DNA from 2 places in the Undibacterium sp. Ji49W genome. Region 1 is predicted to be linked to the other one. Evidence: predicted binding sites of a transcription regulator. Region 1 holds the regulator's gene; the other holds the start of a gene.
The links. Region 1 encodes sigma-54, which starts transcription at its own class of promoters, with help from an activator protein. Its sites were predicted from a motif close to TGGCANGNAANCTGCTTT; they were not measured.

Region 1 (11,677 bases):
CTCCCTTAGCCAATGCCTGGGACTGGCTTGTTTAGCTTTAATCTATACGCCAGCAGGTGCAGAAAAAGCCGACAGTTTCAAGGAGACAACCATCGAGGCCGGTTACTCTGAAAGCGATGGAAAAACCAGCGTGCGCGTCTTGTCCAAAGGCGTACAACTGGTGCGCGGCACCCTGGTCGTCAATTCGGAAAAAGCCGTCGTTACCGAAGCCCCGAACGGTGACCAGTTTGTCGTACTGACTGGTGGCGTCAGCAAAAAAGTCAGCTTCCGGCAAAAACGCGATGGCGGCCCGGACCTGTGGGTAGAAGGTGAAGCGGACCGTGCGGAATACAATCAGACGACAGAAATCGTCAAGTTCATTTCCAAAGCCAAAGTGCGCTACCTGGAAGGCAAGAAGGTCACCCAGGAACAAGAGGGCGAATACCTGTCCTATGACAGTAAAAATGATATCGCCATCGGTACCAATTCAACCACGGGCCAGCATGTAGACGGTGCCGGCCGCGTCAAAATCACCCTGCAACCCAAACAGACCAATTAAATGACTGCCACGCCTAGTACCTTGCTCGTCAAGGGATTGCAAAAACGTTATGGCGCGCGCCAGGTGGTGCGTGACGTATCGCTGGAAGTGAAAAGCGGTGAAGTGGTTGGTTTGCTGGGCCCGAATGGTGCCGGCAAAACCACCTCCTTCTACATGATCGTTGGCCTGGTGCCGTCCGACGCTGGCGATATCACGATTGATGCTGTCAATATCTCACAATTGCCAATACACCAGCGGGCCGTGCTGGGGTTGTCTTACCTGCCACAGGAAGCTTCGGTATTTCGCAAGCTGACGGTAGAAGAAAATATCCGTGCCGTGCTGGAATTGCAAAAAGATGCCAATGGAAAATTTCTTTCCGAGAAATCCATCGTCAAAAGGCTCAATGCCCTGCTGGCCGATTTGCAGATTGAAAAAATCCGGGAAAGTCAGGCACTGTCACTATCAGGCGGCGAACGCCGGCGTGTAGAGATTGCCCGCGCACTGGCCACCAACCCGCGCTTCGTTTTGCTGGATGAACCCTTTGCCGGTGTTGATCCGATCGCCGTGATTGAAATCCAGCGCATTGTGCGTTTCCTCAAGGAACGTGGCATCGGCGTATTGATTACCGATCATAACGTGCGTGAAACTCTGGGCATCTGTGATCATGCCTACATCATCAATCAGGGGGCCGTACTGGCCAGCGGCAAGCCGGATGACATCATACAAAATGAATCCGTGCGGCGCGTCTATCTGGGAGAACATTTCCGGATGTGACGGGAATCATCATGAAACAAAGCCTGCAACTACGCACGTCCCAGCATCTGGCATTAACGCCTCAATTGCAGCAATCCATACGGTTGCTGCAATTGTCCACATTGGAATTGCACCAGGAGCTGGAAACCCTGCTCATAGAAAATCCCATGCTGGAGCGTGTGGATGACCCGCTGGACCACGCAGTACGCCTGCTGGCAGACGGTGCCATCAATACCAGCAGCACAGCAGCAGACGCCGGCATGGAAGCGCCAGCATCCCGCGAAGAAAGCAGCACAGCTACAGAACCTCAGGCTGACGCTGATATCGCCGTCAGCAATGACACAAGCAGCTCCAGCGAAGAAGACTGGGGTTTTGACGACGTGCATCATGGCAGCAAAAGCAGTGACGATGAAGATGGCAGGCCACAACTGGGTGCCGCCCACATTACACTGCGAGAACATTTACAAGAACAAATGCGTCTGAACCTGCGCGAGCCACGTGACCGCGCCCTGGTCGAATTGATGATTGATGCCATCGACAACAATGGCTACCTGACAGAAACCCTGGATGAAATCCATGCCAGCCTGCCACTGGAATTGTGCGTCGAGCCAGAAGAACTGGCATTTGCCCTGAACATGCTGCAAAGCTTTGATCCGGCAGGTGTGGGCGCTCGCACACCATCTGAATGCCTTGCCCTGCAAATCAAGCGCTTGCCTAAAATTGCTTTCGTGACACGCAGACTGGCTTTGCAAATTGTTGAAACGCAACTGACTTTATTTGCACAAAGAGATTTCACCAAACTCAAGAAAATCCTCGACTGCGATGATGAAGATTTGCGCGACGCACAAACCGTCATCCGCCTATGCAAGCCCCGCCCAGGTATCGATTTTGCAGTCGATGAATCGGATTATGTCGTGCCAGATGTCATTGTCAAAAAATCAGCCAATGGCTGGCAAGTCTCGCTGAATCAGGATGTCATGCCCAAATTGCGTGTCAGCAGCATGTATGCCAACATCATGAAACAAAATCGTGGGGAAGGCGGGCTCGGCTCACAGTTGCAAGAGGCACGCTGGCTGATCAAGAATATGCGGCAGCGTTTCGATACCATTTTGCGCGTTGCACAAGCCATAGTTGAAAGACAACGCAATTTTTTCACGCATGGTGCTGTTGCCATGCGCCCCCTTGTTTTGCGCGAAATTGCTGATACACTAGGATTACACGAGAGCACTATCTCGCGTGTAACAACCCAAAAATACATGCTGACCCCCCACGGCATGTTTGAGTTGAAATACTTTTTCGGCAGCCATGTCGCGACGGAAACAGGGGGGGAAGCATCTTCCACCGCGATACGCGCACTCATCAAGCAGTTGATAGGAGCAGAAGACCAGAAAAGCCCACTCTCTGATAGCAAAATTGCAGACATGCTGGGTGAACAGGGCATGGTAATTGCCCGACGGACAGTTGCCAAATACCGTGAAGCCCTCAAAATCCCCCCAGTGAGTTTGCGTAAATCTTTGTAAGCAAGTCCTTGTAATCACGGTTTGAATTGCTATATATGATTTAGCTCAAGGCAATAAGACAGCAATGAGCTTATCGTTACAGCAAGCAACATCACTATAGGAGCACAGTATGAATCTCACCATCAGTGGACATCACGTCGAAGTAACTCCTGCAATTCGTGAATATGTACATACCAAACTAGAACGTATCAGGCGACACTTCGACCAGGTCATTGATATCGCCGTCATCCTGACGGTGGACAAGCTCCGGGAAAAGGAAAAACGACACAAAGCGGACATTAATTTGCATATCAGTGGCAAAGATATCCATGTAGAAAGTCTGGCGCATGATCTGTATGCAGCTATCGATACACTGATAGATAAACTTGATCGTCAGGTCATCAAGCATAAAGACAAGATACAAAACCATCAGCACGACGCCATCAAGCACATACCTGATCCGGCATCGGCTTCATAAGACCCCAGTCCTTACCTTAACAGGGTTGTGGACATCCAAAACAAGGACGCTACAGGCGTCCTTTTTGCTGGATGATAGGTTTTTTGTAGATATCGTTTCTGACATTTCAAATAAATAATTTACTTTTATTGCTGTTTGTAGCATGCGTTGCTCAACAAGCTGCGAGTTAGTTGATTCACGGCATTTTTATTGGCGTCATTCCAGCGTGGGTTTGGCTGGAATCCAGCGGCGTTCTATGTATGCCGTGTCGCCCGTTATATGCCACACTTTGATTAAGACGATCGCCCTCCGTGGACACAAGCCGGGTCTCGGCCCGGCAGCCGAGATACTTTCTTTTGCGTCGCCAAAAGCAAGTATCCAAAGAAAAGGCGACCGCAGACTCGCCCTACGGGTGCTTGCGCTGCGCTTCAGCATAATTTGTGCATCACAAAAAATGGGAATATCCGCAACTCGCTTCGCTCAAACATCGGATCTTCTCTTTCCATTTTCTGTGACGCACAAATTACATCGGCCCAAGCGGTTGAAGATCAACAACAACAACAACAACAACAACAACAAACATCTCGCCCCTGCATCATTTCCTCATAAGCATATACACCCCGTGACGCCCACGTCCGACAAAGCTAAAATAGCAGCTTCATCCTCTACCCTGCATAGTCAACCACCATGAGCCAATTTGTACTCACCTCCGTCAAGAACAACATCGGCTATATCATCCTGGATAGACCCAAAGCACTGAACTCGCTGTCTCTCGATATGGTTAGAGCGCTGACAACGACCTTGCTGGCCTGGCAGGATGATCAAAGCGTGCGGGCAGTATTTATCCATGGCAGCAGTGAAAAGGCATTTTGTGCAGGTGGTGATATCCGCTTCTTTTATGATGTAGGCACCGCAACACCAAAAGGTGATTCTGCCTTGCTGGAAGATTTTTTCACCGAAGAATATGCACTAAATCATTTAATTCATTTCTACCCCAAACCTTATATCGCGCTGATGAATGGGGTCGTCATGGGAGGTGGTATGGGTATCGCCCAGGCAGGCAATGACTGCCGCCTGCGCATCGTCACGGAACGTACCAAAATGGCGATGCCGGAAGTGAATATCGGCCTGTTCCCGGACGTGGGTGGTGGTTACTTCCTATCACGTGCACCGGGACAAATTGGTACTTACATGGGTCTGACCGGTGAAGTCATTAACGCAGCCGATGCGCTGTATGCAGGGCTGGCCGATGTATTTATACCGACATCAAAATTGCCTGCCTTGATGCATCTTCTGGAACAAAATACCGCCACCGATGTACGAGCCGCAATACGCGAATTTGCGGTTCCTTTTGCTGATCAGGCACTCCCCGGCAACAGTAAGCTGGCCGCAAACAGATCAGGCATTGATGCCCTGTTCAGCGGAAACTGTGCAATCGAGATCAGCAACAACTTGCAGCAAGACACATCTGATTTTGCACAACAGGCATTTGCCATCATGCAAAAACGTTCTCCACTATTGATGTCTGTCACGCTGGAACAATTACGGCGCAGCGCCAGCATTACCGTATCCGATTGCCTGCGTATGGAAAGAAACATGGTACGCCACTGTTTCAAACACGGTGAAGTATTGGAAGGTGTGCGTGCGCTGGTGGTAGACAAAGACAATACACCACGCTGGTCACCCACCACGCTGGCAGAGGTGACGACAGAACAGGTGGCAAATTTCTTCATCGAGGTATGGCCTACCCACGCACATCCTTTGCGTTTTTTGCAGGGATAAATTACCCCGCAAAAGCAATTTAACTAAAGGTCGCATTGTCATCGCTTTTGAAGTTGCGGTTGCTTTTGAAGTTGCGGTTGCTTTTGACTTTAGCAGTTCCCATGTGTCGACGCCTTTGATGCAAGGCAGAAAATGGAAAAAGAAGGGCCGATGTTTGAGCGAAGCGAGTTTCGGACCTTCCCATTTTTTGACTGGCAGCAAAGGGAACCCCGCAGGGGCGACGACGCCTGGGTCGCCTTTTTGGCCCACCTTTTTGGCGAAGCAAAAAGGTGGGTAGCCGCCGGTCTACCACCGGCCTGCAATCCAAAATGAACGTCTGTTGGCATTGAAAACCAGATTACTCAAAATACTAGAACTCATTTCATAAATAGGGGTGAGATGCGTTTGCCTCATAACGTGGGCTGGCAAGGCGGACGAGGCAGTCAATAGCGGGTCTATTGACAACGAGTCGAATTATTCACACCTTGCAGTCCAGCACGCGTTATGAGGCAAACCCTTCGGGAGCTGGCCGCATTGACACTTCGCGGGCGCATTGCAGCGTTGTGCCGCTTGCCAAGGCACCAGCCTTGGCTGCGCGTCACGCCTTGCACTGCATCCCGAATCACCTTGCTCGCACTCATCCCTATTTATGAAATGAGTTCTAATAATCTGAAATTAACTCACGCAATAGCCTGCCAAAAACACCACTAGATTCCAGCTAGAAACACGCTGGAATGACGTCGATACAAATAACTTGTTTGAAAATTGTGCCAGTTCGTTACTGATGCCAGCTACTTCAATTCAAACGCTCTCTTCCTCCCCTTAAACCACGCCGCCAAACTCGCAATAAACTCTTGCGCTCCATTTTTATCAGATGTCTTCAAACCATGACTGGCACCTGGAAATTCCACGAACTGAAAATCCTTTTCAGGATGCTTCAGGAAATAATCCCGTAAGGCACGTCCTGACTCTATGGGTACACTGTCATCTTTCTCTCCCATCGCTGCCACCATGGGGATATCCAGCTTTGCATATACGTCCAGTGGATCCGAGAACAAATGTCCGGACCAGTAGACATAGGAATGCCCAAAGAATTCTTTTTCCAGATTATTGCCATCACGTCTGATCTCGTCATAAACCTGCAAAAAATAATCTCTCGAGAAAGGCTTGGCATAAGGTTCTACACCACGATCTGCAAAGATCAGAAATTCTTCACTTTGCTTCAAACCACCACTACCCGCCGTCGCCAGCCAACCGATTTTTTTATTGTCTCTGGCGATATAGGGGGCTATCGCTCCGCCCTCTGAAAATCCCAGTACAGCGATGGAACGTGCGGGCATTTTCTTTAGATCAGGCTCCTCCCCTATAAACTTCAAATGATCGGATAAACGTATTTCAAATTTGTCAGCAGCCAGAAATTCCGACGAACATTTACTGCCGTCAGCCCTTTTTATGACGCCATATTTTTCAAGATAATAGACATTAACCGGTTCAGGATACCGCTCAAAGAACTTGGGTAATCGCGCCGAAAAATCATCACAACCCGAACCACTGACCAATATTATTGCCTGCCCCTGGGTCACTGATGCAGGATCAGAAAAATGGTAATACCGTCTTTCCTTGCCATCAATACTGATATGGTGTTCCTGAAGGGCTGGTGCTGCGATTCCTGAAGTGCAAAAGAAGATCGTCAACGTCAAAATCGACACGCGAAAACAAGAAGAAAGTGAAATCATAAGAATGCACTAAGCGGAAATTTTGATGTTATGCCATTTTTCTGGCGATAGCTGCTTCCACTAAAATAACATAAGCAATGTAAATTTTTTAAGGAATTTCAATAAAAAAATGGAGAGCAAGCTCTCCATTTTTCGGTGAAAACAACATCAATCAATGATGCGCACCACCACCCAGATAAGCCGCCTTCACAGCCGGATCATTTTGCAGATTCGCTGCCGGTCCATGCACCGAGATACGTCCATTTTCCAGCACATAGCCATAATCTGCCACAGCCAGGGCAGCCGCTGCAAATTGCTCCACCAGCAGCATGGTAGTACCCTCCTCTTTCAGGCGCACAATAATGCGGAAGACTTCATCCACCAGTATAGGTGCCAGCCCCATGGAGGGTTCGTCCAGCAAAATGACATCGGGATTAAGCATCACCGCCCTGGCCATGGCCAGCATCTGCTGTTCGCCGCCAGATAAAGTGCCAGCCAGCTGATTGCGACGTTCTTTCAGACGCGGAAATAAATCCATGGCTTTTTGTAAGTCAGTATCTATATCGCCACGCGGACGGCTACGGGTAAAACGGGGGAAGGCACCCAGCAAGAGATTGTCTGTCACCGACATGGTGGCAAATACGCGCCGCCCTTCGGGTGAATGGGCCAGACCGGCGCGTGCGATCTTGTGTGAATCCATGCCTGTCACATCTTTTCCGGCCAGCACGACAGAACCTTCTTTTGGTTTCAGCATGCCGGAAATGGCGCGCATGGTCGTGGTTTTTCCGGCGCCGTTTGATCCTATCAGGGTCACCACTTTTCCCTTTGGTACTTCCAGAGAAATACCGTGCAAGACTTCCACCTTGCCATAGGCTGCATGTAAATTTGAAATGCTCAACATGATGTTCTCCTTATGCAGCGACGATGTCGGCTGCATCTGCCACACTGCCACCAAGATAAGCTTCTATCACTTTGGGGTCAGCCTGTACTGCCGCAGGTTTGCCTTCGGCGATTTTCTGGCCAAAATCAAGCACGGTCACAATATCGCAGATCGACATGACCACATCCATATGATGTTCAATCAGGATGATGGTAATACCGTGTTCTCGTATCTTGTGGATGATGGCAATCAGATCCTTGATGTCCGGAGCAGTCAGACCCGCAGCAGGCTCGTCCAGCAATAGCAATTGCGGGTTCAGGCCAAGCGCACGCCCGATTTCCAGCAGGCGCTGTTTGCCATATGGAAGGTTACGTGCCTCCTCATTCGCCAGGTCGGCAAGACCTACAAAATGCAGCAGGCTGGCAGCCCGTTCACGGGCCTGACGTTCTTCACGCATATAGCGCGGTGTATGCAACATGACGTCCAGCACATTACTGCGGAAGGTATTGTGCAGGCCCACCAGAATATTCTCAGTGGCCGTCATTTCACCAAACAATTGCACGTTCTGGAACGTACGTGCCACACCACCCAGCGCAATGGCTGACGGGGTATTGCCGGATATCACATGACCACCAAATTCCACCACACCATCGGTAGGCTGATAAATGCCGGTCAGAACATTCATCATGGTGCTCTTGCCTGAACCATTCGGACCAATCAGGCCATGTACCGTGCCCTTGGTAATTTGCAGATCGACCTGGTTCAATGCCTTCAGTCCACCGAACTGCATCAGTACTTTTCTGGCGGTTAGCAATACGCCAACCCTGGCCTCACTTGCCTTCACGATGGCAAGGTCGTTACTGGCTTGTGCACTGGCAGCATCCAGTTCCACATGACGCGCCCCTTTGCCGAACAGGCTATTGACAAAACCAACGATGCCGTCCTGCAGGTAATACACAACAAACAGGGTCATCAAACCAAAGATGGTCAGACGCCAGTCTGTAATGTTTTCCAGCTTGTAGGAAAACAGGGCCATGGCTACTGTTGCGCCAACAGGTACCAACATCTCGCGGACGGTCTTGCGCTGTTTGACTATGGCTGCGCCACCCGCCAGTACAGCAATCACAGCCGCGACGCTGGCGATTTTGCGGAACAGTTCTATATCAGCCAGCAACGATGGCAGCATGACCACGATCAGAGCACCAAGCAAGGCGCCACTGCGGGTTTTACGACCACCCATGATGACGGCCAGCAAAAACATGATGGTCAGTTCAAAGTTGTAGGTATTGGGTGAAATATACTCTTCGGAATACGCATACAAACTGCCTGCCAGACCGGCCAACGCAGCGCTGATGACGAAGGCGATGACTTTGTAGCGATACACCGACACGCCCATACAGTCAGACGCAATCGGGCTGTCACGCAAAGCCTGGAACGCCCGGCCAAGATGCGACCGCAGGATGCGATGAACCACGATAAGAGCAAGCACCATCATCGCCGCAACGACATAGTAGTACTCCACCTCGTTGAGCTTGTAACCGAACACAACTGGTTTGGTCAGCTTGATACCCATTGGGCCTTCTGTCAGGAAACTCATTTCATTGATCAGAATCGTAATGATGGTACCAAATGCCAGTGTTACCATAGCCAGGTAAGGCCCCGTCACCCGCAACGCTGGCAAGGCCAGCAGGGCACCAAACAAGGCCGCGACAGCGATGCTGCAAGGTACAGCAACAAGGAATGGCAATCCCAGTTTAAATACCAGCACACCGGTGGTGTACGATCCTATGCCAAACAGGCCGGCATGGCCGAGAGAGACCTGCCCAGTATAACCAACCACAATGTCGAGGCCAAACAACAGAATGGCATAGATAAGTATGGTTTCAACCAGGTGCAGATAATACGGATTGTGCATGACAACCGGGAACAGACCCAGGGCAGCAATTCCGACAATAGAAACGAGTAAGGTCTTTTTATTCATGATACGGCCTCATACTTTCTTGATGGCAGTCTTGCCGAACAAACCTGCGGGTTTGATCGCCAACACCAGCAACAGCAATACCAGACCAGGTACTTCCTTGTAGCCGGTAGAGATGTAAAAACCGGTCGTGGTTTCGGCAATACCCAATATCAGACCACCCACGATAGCGCCGACACCAGATGTCAAACCACCGATAATTGCCACCGCAAACGCTTTCAAACCAAGGGCAGAACCCATGGTGGCACCAGTCAGTGTCAATGGAGCGACCAGTACGCCGGCAAACGCCGCCGTAGCAGAAGACAGTGCATAGGAAAAGGTAATGACCATGCTGGTATTGATGCCCATCAGGCCAGCCGCATCCCGGTCATTTGAGGTAGCGACAACCGCTTTACCGTAAATGGATTTGCGGTTAAAAAACTCCACCGCCAGCATCATTGCCAGCGCGCCCAGTACCACCACCACTTGCATCGGTTGTACATTGGCACCGAATATCTGGAATGGTGCTGCCGACAATGGCGAAGGAAAAGTCAGGTCATCCTTACCCCAGATATTTTCTGCGACATTTTTAAAAATGATGGCGAGCGCGATGGTGGACATGATCCAGCCGAATTCGGATTTGATCTTAATGGCAGGACGCACGCCTATCCATTCCACAAACATACCCTGCAAGGCACCAAAGACGATGACTATGGGTATCATGAGCCAATAATTCATATACGGGCCACCGTGAATATTGCCGACCACACTGAGGCCAACCAGGGCCCCCAGCATCAGCGCTTCACCCTGACCGAAATTGAGCGTGCCCGACGTGGCAAAGGTCAACTGGTAGCCAAAGGCGATGACCGCATAGATCATGCCCAGGGCAATACCGCTGAAAACAAGCTGAAGTAAGATTTCCATTTTTTCCATCCAATGGAGTGCAGCTTACCAGCCGGCCCGGGAAAGCCCCGGGCCAGTGAACAAGCTGACTGACTGAAAAAAAGGCCAGCCCCGGAGTGGAACTGACCATTTGGCTACAGAGTGCGCCTATGCCTTATTTGGCAAGAACGATGTGACCACTCTTGGCTTCCCCCATGACAGGGATGCCAGGCTTGATGGCTTCATGATCATCATGCGTAAAAGGTTTGTTGTACGTGGTAACCACACCTTCGACTTTTTCATTCAGGTTTTCCAGCGCTTCACGGACTTTGACGCCATCAGTACTGCCCGCCTGCTTGAAAGCCGCTGCCAGCAGATAAATTGAATCATAGCCCTGGGCTGCAGAGACGGCTGAAGGCATACGTTCCAGCTTGTATGCTTTTTGATAGGCTTCGATGAAGGCTTTGCGCTTAGGTGTATTCGGGTCTTGAATAAAGGTTTGCGGCATCATGGCACCATCACCATTCTTACCGGCATTGTCAAGGAAGTTACCCATGGACAGTGTCCAGCTGCCTATCATCGGTACTTTCCAGCCCAGCTTTTCCATGCCGTTGGCAATCTGCGCCAGTTCAGGGCCGATACCGTAGGTCAGAATAACTTGCGCACCACCTTGTTTGGCCTTCAGCAACTGGGCCGTCATGTCTACATCTTTGACATTGAATTTTTCTACGGCGACTGGCTTGATGCCTTTTGCAGCCAATACTTTTTCCAGATCTTCACGGCCAAGCTGACCATAATTGGTCGAATCAGCCAGGATGGCGACTTTCGTGAATTTGCCCTTGGTAACGGCTTCATCAACAATCATTGCTGACTGTATGGTGTCACTGGCAGCTGTACGGAAAATGTAATTGTCTTTGTGTTCCGGCGCGAGGAATTGCTTGGTGACTACACTACCTGTCGCCACATTATTCATTACCGGAATTTTGGCTTCCTGATAAAAACGCTGTGATGCCAGTGCCACACCGGTGTTGATATACCCGACGGTTGCGGATACTTTTTCTTTATTGATGAGCTCTTGCGCAACCTGTACACCGCGCTCGTTTTTTGCTTCATCATCGCGCTCTACCAATTGCAGCTGGCGTCCCAGGACACCACCTTTGGCATTGATTTCGCTGACAGCCAGTCTGACACCGTCACGCATCGATACACCCATTGGGGCAGAGCCACCAGTAAAAGGGCCGGCAACACCGATTTTG
Region 2 (11,677 bases), on a different contig from region 1:
CATGCGCCTTGATGCTGTCGGCAAACTTGCCGGCAATGGTGGCAATGACGGTATCCCAGTCACTGCGCTGGCGTGACTGATCCCGCCCCGCAGATGGCGCACGCATTTCGGGATACAGTGCCCTGACCTGTTGCTGTATTCGGGCATCTGCCGACAGATGCAGGGTACTGCCCTTGCTGCACAGGCGGCCAAAATTGGCTGGGTGATCCGGGTCACCACGTACGCCCACAACCTGCCCGCCTTCGCTTTCAATTACTACACCGCAACCAACGCCGCAATAACAACAGGTAGATTTGGTTTCAGTCATACATGCCTTTAAGTGCTCGCTGCATCACAAAAACATGGGATGCAGCGCATTGTTCCTAAGCCTCTATTGCAAGTGTACGCAATTCATTCGCATCCAGATACACCTGATCTGCATCCACTTTCAGACTGAATTTTTGCGTGCAGCCTTCATCGGGTGCAATGGCGCAGCCCGTAGGCAATTCAATATTCCAGTTGTGCAGCGGGCAAGCCACTTTTTCACCAAAGACTATGCCTTGCGACAGGGGCCCGCCCTTGTGCGGACACTTGTCCAGCAAAGCAAACACCTTGTTTTCACTATTCCTGAAAATAGCCACATCCGGTTTGGTGGCACGGGCCACTACCCGCGCACCCAGTACGGGGATATCTTCAACACGACAAATTACTTGCCAATCCTGACTCATGTTTCTTTCCTCTCAACTAAATTGGCCTTATGCTGGCAAGCGCTCGAATTGACGCGTATCGACCTGGGCTTTTTCTGGTTCATGCCACGGATCAGATTCACCCTCCAGCGCAAACAGCAAGCGCTGGTACAGGTCTTTGCGACGCTCGTCATCTTCGAGGATGATTTTCTTCACATAGTCAAGACCGACACGGTCCAGGTAATGCACGGTGCGTTCCAGATACCAGCCTTCTTCGCGATACAGTTGCAGGAAAGCGCCGGTATATTCCATGACTTCTTCATGCGTCTTCAGTTTCACCAGGAATTGCGCGACTTCGGTTTTGATACCGCCATTGCCGCCCACATAAATTTCCCAACCAGAATCGACGCCGATCACACCAACGTCCTTGATACCGGCCTCGGCGCAATTGCGCGGGCAACCGGATACGGCCAGCTTGACCTTGTGCGGTGAATACATGCGCGCCAGTTCTCGTTCCAGCTGCTGCCCCATGAGGGTGGAATTTTGCGTACCGAAGCGACACCATTCACTGCCCACACAGGTTTTTACGGTACGCAAGCCCTTGGCATATGCCAGGCCTGATGGCATGCCCAGGTCTTGCCACACGGCGCGCAAGTCTTCTTTCTTCACGCCCAGCAAATCGATACGCTGGCCACCGGTGACCTTGACTGTTGGTATATTGAATTTATCGACGACGTCGGCAATCCTGCGCAATTCGCTGGCATTGGTTTCGCCGCCCCACATACGCGGGATGACGGAATAAGTACCATCCTTCTGGATATTCGCGTGTGAACGTTCATTGATGAAACGCGATTGCGGATCATCCTTGGCTTCACGCGGCCATGTGGAAATCAGGTAGTAGTTAATGGCCGGACGGCAACTGGAGCAACCATTCGGTGTGCGCCATTCCATGAATTCCTGTACGCCTGCAACAGTCAGCAGCTTGTTGGCCTTGATTGCATCGCGCACTTGCTGGTGGCTATGATCAGTGCACGAGCACATGGGTTTGACTTTTGAAGCCGTTGAATAATCACCACCGGCGGTGAACATGATGATCTGCTCTACCAGCCCGGTACAGGAACCGCAGGATGCCGATGCCTTGGTATGCTTGCGTACATCATCCAGCGTGAACAGACCTTTTTCCTTGATGGCCTTGACGATGGTGCCTTTGCAGACGCCGTTGCAGCCACAGACTTCGGCCTCATCCGGCATGGCGGCGGCTTTGGTGTGGCCTTCATGACCCACGTCGCCGGTATTCGATTCACCAAACATCAGCGAATCGCGGATTTCAGCAATATTCTTGCCTTCGCGCAGTAGTTTGAAATACCAGCTGCCATCCACGGTATCGCCGTACAGGCAGGCACCAATCAGCTTGTCATCCTTGACAACAAGCTTCTTGTAGACGCCACCTATGGGGTCAGACAGGATAATTTCTTCGGTATCTTTACCGCCCATGAATTCACCGGCAGAAAACAGATCGATGCCAGTCACTTTCAGTTTGGTGGATGTGACTGAACCCTGGTAACGACCAATACCAAAATTCGCCAGATGATTGGCGCAGACCTTGGCCATTTCGAACAAAGGTGCGACCAGACCGTACACCGTGCCGCGATGGTTCACGCATTCACCGACGGAATAAATACGCGGGTCATAGGTCTGCATGGTGTCATTGACGATGATGCCACGATTGCAGTACAGACCGGCTGATTCTGCCAGTGCCGTGTTAGGGCGTATGCCGACAGCCATGACGATCAGTTGCGCCGGAATTTCCAGTCCATCGGTAAAGCGTATGGATTTCACATGGCCATTTTCATCACCGGTGATGGCCTCGGTATTTTTTTCAAGCAGAAAATTCAGGCCACGGTCTTCCAGGGATTTTTGTAACATCTTGCCTGCAACAGGATCCAGCTGACGTTCCATCAACCATCCAGGCAGATGCACGACTGAGACGCTCATGCCGCGCATTTTCAAGCCATTGGCTGCTTCCAGGCCCAGCAGGCCGCCACCGATGACGACAGCGTGCGTATGCTTTTCTGCCGCCTCTATCATGGTATTGGTGTCGTAGATATCACGGTAGGCAATCACGCCCTTGAGGTCTTTGCCAGGTACCGGCAACATGAAAGGAGTGGAACCAGTTGCCAGCAACAAACGGTCGTATTCGGTCTGGGTGCCGTCTTCGGCAATCACGATGCGTTTGTGACGATCGATTTTGGTGATTTTTTTACCGAGATGCAGGGTGATATTATTTTCTTCATACCAATCGACATCATTGAGCATGATGTCCTTGATGGTCTGCTCGCCCGCCAGCACCGGTGACAACAGGATGCGGTTGTAATTGGCATAGGGTTCTGCACCAAAAACGGTAATGTCGTACAAATCCGGGGCAATCTTGATCAACTCTTCAAGGGTACGCACACCTGCCATACCATTCCCGACCATCACTAGCTTTAATTTCTTCATGGCTGCTCCTTTGCATGTCTCCACGGTTTATAAGCAAGAGCAATGCCAGTTCGAAATTTTCGCTTAGCCAAGTTTCCCGCTTTATTCTGTACGCACCAATAAAACCATATATAAAATAGCTTTGCACAGGTAAAACCAACAAATAATCAATCAGCATGATGAGTAATGCCACTTGCTGAAGCGTGATATGAAAAACCTATTTTTTACAAAAAATAAATTGGCCAAACTGGTGCATTGCACCATTTAATTTACCTGACGCACATTTTTTGCACATTTCGTTCTGCTGCAAGCAAGTAAACAGCCCATTTCCTGCACGATTTCATGGCACGGCACTTGCAAGTGGCATGCTCGTTCATCATTGGAGCGATCATGCAAAAAACATCATTCTGGAAAGCAGGCCATCCGCCGACACTGCTAGCGGCTTTCTTTTACTTCGATCTGAGTTTCATGGTCTGGGTACTGCTGGGTCCGCTGGCGATACAGATATCCAAAGACCTTGGGCTGACCGCCGCACAAAAGGGTCTGATCGTTGCTACGCCATTGCTGGCCGGTGCATTGTTGCGCATCGTGATGGGTATCCTGGTCGATCATCTGAAACCCAAAAAAGCCGGTCTTATTGGTCAGGTCGTGGTGCTGGCAGGTCTGTGCTGGGCATGGCTGGGCAATATACATACGTATGAACAGTTATTATTTCTGGGTGTGATTTTAGGTGTGGCAGGCTCTGCGTTTGCGGTTGCACTGCCGTTGGCGTCGCGCTGGTATCCGCCAGAGCATCAGGGCACGGCGCTGGGTATTGCCGGTGCGGGTAATTCCGGCACTGCTTTTGCTGCCCTGTTTGCACCAGCACTGGCGATTGCCTACGGCTGGTCGAATGTGTTTGGACTGGCTCTGATTCCATTGATAGTGGCACTGATTGTCTACCTGATTTTTGCCAAGGATGCGCCGGGTGAAACACCCAGCAAATCAATGGGTGAATACCTGGCCGTGCTGAAGGATAAGGATGCCTGGTGGTTCATGTTCTTCTACAGTGTGACATTCGGCGGTTTTTCTGGTCTGGCATCGTCGCTGACCATTTATTTCAATACTCAGTATGGCCTGTCGCCGATACACGCCGGTTATTTCACGGCTGCCTGCGTATTTGCGGGTTCACTGGTGCGTCCGTTTGGTGGTCGTATTGCAGATCGTATTGGTGGTATCAAGACACTGTCGGTGATGTACACCGTTGCTGCCGCCTTCCTGTTTATAGCTGCGACTGGCTTGCAGTCATCCGTGGCTGCCGTGGTCGTCTTTGTGATCGCCATGCTGGCACTGGGTACCGGCAATGGCGCCGTGTTCCAGTTGGTGCCACAACGGTTCCGCAAAGAGATGGGCGTCATGACCGGTCTGGTGGGTATGGCCGGTGGTGTCGGTGGTTTTTACCTGGCGGCCAGTATGGGTTATTCACGCCAGATCACCGGCAGCTATCAGCTGGGTCTGTCAATTTTTGCTGGCCTGGCAATTGTCGCCCTGCTCGGTTTATCATTGGTGAAGAAACGCTGGCGCACCACCTGGGGTTCTGCCGCCATGACCACCGCCAAAATCTGATCACCTGAGGCTTATCCCACACCATGCCACTCATCGTCACTACCGGCTATCAGTCTGTCGCAGGCGTGCGTAGCCGTAATGAAGACTTTGTCGGCATGGTCACGCCGGGCGAACCGGAACTGTCAAGCAAGGGCATGATATTGGCCGTTGCTGATGGTGTATCCGGCAGTGAGGGCGGACGCGAGGCAGCTGAATATGTCGTGCGCGGCTTGCTGACCGATTACTACGCCACGCCGGATACCTGGGAAGTCACCACGGCGCTGGAAAAAGTCGTGGTCGCCATGAATAGCTGGGTACAACAGCAAGGCTCGGTCAGACGCGAGCTGGCTGGCATGGCCACCACCCTGACCACCCTGGTGCTGCGTGGGCGCATGTATTACAGCGCCCATGTCGGCGATACCCGCTGCTATCTGCTGCGTAATGGCAACTTGCAGAAGTTGACTCAGGATCATGTCTGGGACAGGCCGGAAATGCAGCATGTGCTGACGCGTGCGATAGGCCTGGATTCTCACCTGGTGATAGACCATGGTATGGGTGAACTGCGTGCCGGTGATGTGTTCTTGCTGGCCAGTGACGGTGTCTGGGCTGCCATCAGCGAATATGACCTGAATGATTTTCTGCAACAGGTCAGCACCCAAAGCCTGAGCCCGGATCTGGCCTGTACTGGCCTGTGCGAAGCCGCCATGAAAGCAGGCTCACAAGACAATTGCAGCGCCCTGGTCGTGCGTGTCAATGAATTGCCGGAAGGCGATTTGCGCGACGCCATTACTGAATTGCATGTCCTGCCCGTACCACCCCGCATGAAACCTGGCCAGACGCTTGATGGCTACGTGATTGATGAAGTCATGCATACCTCGCAGACCACGCTGCTGTACCGCGTGACCGATCCGGTACATCATCGCAAGCTGGTGCTGAAGACCCTGCACCCCGACCGCGCTACAGATGCCCAGGAACGTTCTGCCTTTGCGCATGAAGCCTGGCTGGCAAAACGCGTGGTCGCCCGCTTCTTCCCCCAGGTGATCACGCCCGAGCAAAGAAATTACCTGTATTACCTGTCTACCTGGCATGCTGGCGATTCGTTGCAAAGACGGCTGGATGCAGGGCAACACTTTACCGTGCCCGAAGCCGTCGTCTGTGGCGGCAAACTGGTGCGTGCCGTCGGTGCGCTGCACAGACGCAGCATCTTGCACCGGGACATCAAACCCGCCAATGTACATCTGGGTGACGATGATGAAATCCGCATCCTCGATCTGGGCGTGGCGCAGTCCGGCTTTGACAGCAAGGACAGTTCACCAGCCAGCAATTTCAATCTGGCAGGCACGCCCTCTTTTCTGGCACCAGAACAATTCCAGGGGGAACCGCCGTCAAGAGCGACGGATATCTACGCCACTGGCGTGACCCTATATTACCTGCTGACCCGGCATTATCCCTATGGTGAGGTCGAACCTTTCCAGCGCCCAAAATTTGGTGAGCCGGTGACGCCGGGTCGTTATCGCCCTGACTTGCCACACTGGCTGGAAAATGTCTTACTGAAAGCAGTTGCCCGCGACCCGCAAGATCGCTTTGAAACGGCAGAAGAATTTCTGCTGGCACTGGAACGCGGTGCCGCCCATCCCCTGCCTGCTCCCAGCATCAAGCCGCTGGCCCAGCGTGACCCTCTATCACTGTGGCGTGCGCTGGCCATCATCTCCATCGTCGCCAATCTCTTGCTGGTATATCTGCTGATTGCACGTTAAGCGAAACACTGTTCGCGTCCGTGGCATGATGCATACTGCAACTGTTTGTTGGAACTGACTCATAAATAAACGTGAGTGTGAACAATGATATTGCCCTCATAATTAATAGTGTATTAACATTGGGCAGATATTCACTTGTAGACTGCCCTTGCCATGCGTAACAGCCTTGACCGCCTGATACATATACTGCGCCTGCGCCGCATAGGCGTAAGGCTGGCGCTCAGCTATGCCTTGCTGCTGGGCTTGTTCACTATCGTCCTGTTGTTGCCAATCTCACAAATTCGCAAAATGACAGCGCAAAGCGAGAAATTTTCCAGCAAGGAAATACAAAGCCTGCTATATGTACAGGAACTCAGTTTATCCACAGAAAATGTCGGACGTGCCCTGCTGCAATTGCTGACCGTTCCCTATGAACAGCGCATACCCGAATATGCCGCCGTCGATGAAAAAAACCGTCAGATTGACAAACTCATCAGCGCCCTGGAAACCACGCTAAGCGATGATGAACAATTGCAGAACCTGAAGAACCTCAAGGAAAAGCGCAATATTTACCAACAAAACTATCTTGTCACCGTCAACCAGCTCGAAGATGAAGGACAGGAAGCTGCCAAATCCACCTTTCTGAAGCAAGTGCAGCCAGCGCTGGGCAATTTGCTACAGGAATCAAAAACTTTCCTCGACCGTGAACAAAAACTGATACAACAACACCAGGCCGAAGCCCAGCATGACCTGGAACACACCGGCATGATGGTGGCATTGCTGTCGAGCTTTGCGGTATTGGTAGCAGCGCTGCTGGCCTGGCTGACAACACGCAGTGTGGTGCGGCCATTGGCGCGGCTACAGGCCAGTGCCCTGCGAATTGCCAACGGCGACTACCAGACGCGCGTCATTCCCGGCAAGACCGAAGAAGTGGCGCGGGTAGGCGAAGCTCTGAATGCCATGGCCAGCGCTATCGGCATACGCGAACAAACTGTCGAGCACCTGGCGTATTACGACCCCCTGACCGATCTGCCCAACCGCACCTTCCTGCTGAAAACCCATGACGGCAAAGGCGAGCCCCACCAGGGCCTGCTACTGATGGATCTGGCGCGCCTTAAAATCATCAATGAGACCTTAGGTTTTGATACTGGGGATACCGTCATCTACGACGTAGCCACACGCCTCAAATCAGTAGTCAGCCAGGACAATGGCGAGCGCAAACCCTGGCTGGCAAGACTGGCTGGCGGTGCCTTTGCCATCCTGTGCTTTGATACCAGCAAAAGCGCCATGGAAAACCTGCATCAGCGTATTGATGCTGTCATGGCCGAACCGGTCAAGTGTGCCCAGCATTCTGTCGATGTCAGCCTGGTGTACGGCCTGGCCATCACCATCGACACTGCATTGCCCTTGATGACCCTGATACGCAATGCCGAAGTGGCGCTGTATGCGGCCAAGCGTAGCGCCAGTGCAGCAGCCTGGTACACCGATGCGCAAGAAGCTTCACGTCTCAGTCATTTAAGTCTGCTGTCTGATCTGCGTTCTGCCGTCAGGGATTCTGAATTGCAAATGTGGCTGCAGCCCAAACTGCATCTGGTCGATGGCAAGGCCTATGGCTTTGAAGCGCTGGTGCGCTGGCAGCACCCGACCCGTGGCTTTATTTCACCGGCAGAATTTGTTCCCTTTGCCGAACGCACCGGCTATATCAGCATGCTGACCATGTGGATGCTGGAAAAAGCCATCACCACCCTGCTCGGCTGGCAACAGCATTATCCGCAGCAAACCATTGCCGTCAATGTCAGCACCCATGACTTGCGCGATACCAGTTTTCCAGACCAGATCGCCGCACTGTTGCAGCGCCATGCCGTCAACCCGGCCTTGCTGAAACTGGAAATCACCGAAAGCGGTATCATGGAAGACCCCGACAGCACCATACTGCTGCTCAAGCGCTTGCGCGATATCGGGCTCGATTTATCGATTGATGATTTTGGTACCGGCTATTCTTCGCTATCCTATTTGCAGCGCCTGCCTGTCAGCGAACTGAAGATAGACCGCAGCTTTGTGACCAATATCAATGCCCTGCCCATTACACAGAGCCTGGTCAAGGCCATCATCTCCATGGGCCATGGTCTGGGGCTGAGCGTGATTGCAGAAGGCATAGAAACTGCCGCAGAACGCGAAACCTTGCGTATGCTGGGCTGTGATTCCATGCAGGGCTATTTTGCCAGCAAGCCTCTGTACGGCGAAGCCCTGCAAACATGGTTGTCCAATTTACCGGCGAACTGAGCGATTCCCATGCAAGCACCTGCCCTCCCTCACGATGAAGCCATACGCCTGCAGACACTACAGGCCTGTGCCATCCTCGATACTCCGGCAGAAGAACGCTTTGACCGGCTGACGCGGCTGGCAAGACATCTGTTCCAGACGCCGATTGCCCTGGTGTCACTGATAGATACCGACCGGCAGTGGTTTAAGTCACGTCAGGGACTGGATGCAACACAAACACCCCGGGATATCTCGTTTTGCGGCCACGCCATCCTGTCGCAGGATGTCTTGTATGTGCCAGATGCCAGGCTGGATTTGCGCTTTTCTGACAACCCGCTAGTCACAGGCAAACCCAATATACGTTTTTATGCCGGTGCACCACTGCGGGCCAGGAACGGCCAGAGGCTGGGCACACTGTGCATCATAGACAGCATGCCAAGAACCCTGAGCCAGGATGACATCATCGCCCTGCGCGATCTTGCCGATTGCGTGGAACATGAATTCTCAAGGGAAGAACAACAGCGCCAGCACCATGCCTTGCTGGCATTGACAGAAATTACCTCGCTGTCATATCAAGACCCTGAAAACCTGTTACGACAGGCACTGGAAATGGCCTGTGATTACCTGGGCATCGGTACCGGGCATATCGTTAAAGTAGAAGACGGAATGTGTGAAATCGTCTTGCGACAATCCGGAGATGACCGTTTTCACGAAGGCGAAAAAATCCCGCTATCCGATTCGTTTGCGTCACTGACGGTGAACAGCAATACCGTCTTTCATATCGCGGATGTATTCAACAGTCCTTATCAGCATCACCCCGGCTATACACAACTGGGTGTGGTCAGCTATATTTCTGTCGCACTGTACATGAATGAGCGCCAATATGGGACCCTGAATTTTTCTGACGTGCATGCACGCCTGTTCCCATTTTCAGATGTGGAAATTGAATTCGTGCGTTTGCTGGGCGACTGGGTGAGCGGTGTCCTGAAACGCCAGGAACTGGACAGCCAGTTACAGCAACAGCGCATGCTGAGTGACGCCATCGCCCAAACCCAGGCCTTGTTCATCAGCGAAAGTGATCAGGAAAAAGGCTTTGAATCCCTGCTGGCCGCGACACTGAACCTGACTGGCAGCGAATGCGGTTTCATCAACGAAGTCTTGCACGACAAGCAGGGTGAGATCGTCCTGAAATCGACCGTACTGGCCTGGAATACCAACAATGAACTGACCGTTGGTACGCCTCTGGTACAGGATGTGCAAGACCAGATCTCGCAACATTTGACGACACTGTTTGGCATCCAGAAAAATATCACGCAAGCCACACTGCTGCAAACGCCAGCGCTGACAGAACTTGGCATCATCTTTCCTGAACACCTGAGGCCGCTTAGAAATTTCCTCGGTATTCCCGTTCATTACGATGGCGAGCTGATTGCCATCGTCGGTATTGCCAATCGCCAGCATGACGCAAGCGCCGATGATGCGTTGATCGCCTTTATCAACCCGCTGTTCAGCACACTGGGACAATTAATCAGTGCCGCCCGCGTACAAAAGCACAGATATGAAACAGAACGTCAGTTGGCGAATGTCATCAAGGGTACCAATATCGGCACCTGGGAATGCAATATCGTTACCGGCGAAACGATCTACAACGAACGCTGGGCAGAAATGCTGGGGTATACACTGGCGGAACTCAGCCCCACCACGGTAGATACCTGGCTTAATCTGTGTCACCCGGAAGACCTGAAGCTGACCAGTGCTTTGATCGAACAGCACTTCCGTGGCGAGATCGAGTATTTTGACCTCAAAAGCCGCATGCGACACAAAGACGGCCGCTGGATCTGGATACATGATCGCGGTTGCGTAGTCAGTTGGAGTCCTGATGGCCAGCCACTGATCATGTCGGGTAGCCACGCCGACATTACCACGCAAAAAGAAGCCGAAGCGGAACTGGAACACGCACTTGAATTATTGGAAAAATCAAATGCCGCCGCCCGCATAGGTACCTGGGAACTGGATGCGCAAACCCGGGAACTGCACTGGAGTAAAGTCACACGGCAAATCCATGAAGTGGATGAAGATTTCAGTTGTACCGTAGAACATGCCATCAGTTTCTACAAGAATGAACACTATCAGCAAAAAATAACCCAGATGGTGGGCGATGCCCTGCGTGAAGGCAAGGCCTTTGATACCGAACTGTGCATCATCACCGCACGCGGCAATGAACGTTGCGTGCATGTCATCGGCTTCCCGCAGTTTGAAAACAATGTCTGTCTGCGTCTGTACGGTACCTTCCAGGACATCAGCGAAAGAAAGGCTGCCGAAGAATCCCTGCGCGAGCATGCCACCCAGACCAGCACCATTGTTGACAATGTACTCGACGGCATCATCACGCTGAATGAAGATGAATACATACTCAGCGTCAATAATGCCGCTGCCAATATTTTTGGCTATACCATTGATGATCTCCCTGGCCAGCATATCCGCCAACTGATGCCGCAGGCATTTATCGATCTGTCAGATGCCCCTGTCACACCTGCTGAAATTACACAGGCATCGGGCAAAGAAGAACTGCCCGTCCAAGTAAGCGGCGTCAAAGACATCATAGGCATAGGTCGTGAAATCACCGGACGCAAAAAGGATGGCAGTCTGTTCCCGCTTGATGTATCCATGTCTGCCGTCAAGCGTCAGGGCAAACCGCTGTACATAGGCCTGATGCGCGATATTACTGAACGCAAGCGTATCGAACAGATCAAGAATGAATTTATCTCTACCGTCAGCCATGAACTGCGCACGCCACTGACATCCATCTCTGGCGCACTGGGCCTGATATCGGGCGGTGCACTTGGCAGCTTCCCGGATCGTATCCAGCAGATGCTGGACATCGCGATTAAAAATTGCCTGCGTCTGACTTTCCTTATCAATGATTTGCTGGATATGGAAAAACTGTCGGCA

Region 2: the regulator sigma-54 is predicted to act here: its motif matches at 3,487-3,504, upstream of ACO0LK_RS11810 (nitrate/nitrite transporter).

Annotation. Positions count from the first base shown of each region.
Region 1 is NZ_JBMPOW010000011.1:151,436-163,112, forward strand. It holds gene lptA (lipopolysaccharide transport periplasmic protein LptA) at 1-538, shown strand, start outside; gene lptB (LPS export ABC transporter ATP-binding protein) at 539-1,291, shown strand; gene ACO0LK_RS15445 (RNA polymerase factor sigma-54) at 1,303-2,790, shown strand; gene hpf (ribosome hibernation-promoting factor, HPF/YfiA family) at 2,900-3,247, shown strand; gene ACO0LK_RS15455 (enoyl-CoA hydratase/isomerase family protein) at 3,914-5,008, shown strand; gene ACO0LK_RS15460 (alpha/beta hydrolase family protein) at 5,779-6,696, opposite strand; gene ACO0LK_RS15465 (ABC transporter ATP-binding protein) at 6,875-7,603, opposite strand; gene ACO0LK_RS15470 (ABC transporter permease subunit) at 7,614-9,563, opposite strand; gene ACO0LK_RS15475 (branched-chain amino acid ABC transporter permease) at 9,573-10,463, opposite strand; gene ACO0LK_RS15480 (ABC transporter substrate-binding protein) at 10,597-11,677, opposite strand, start outside.
Region 2 is NZ_JBMPOW010000008.1:122,360-134,036, forward strand. It holds gene ACO0LK_RS11795 (molybdopterin-dependent oxidoreductase) at 1-307, opposite strand, end outside; gene nirD (nitrite reductase small subunit NirD) at 363-707, opposite strand; gene nirB (nitrite reductase large subunit NirB) at 735-3,164, opposite strand; gene ACO0LK_RS11810 (nitrate/nitrite transporter) at 3,534-4,748, shown strand; gene ACO0LK_RS11815 (protein kinase domain-containing protein) at 4,772-6,484, shown strand; gene ACO0LK_RS11820 (EAL domain-containing protein) at 6,638-8,746, shown strand; gene ACO0LK_RS11825 (PAS domain S-box protein) at 8,756-11,677, shown strand, end outside.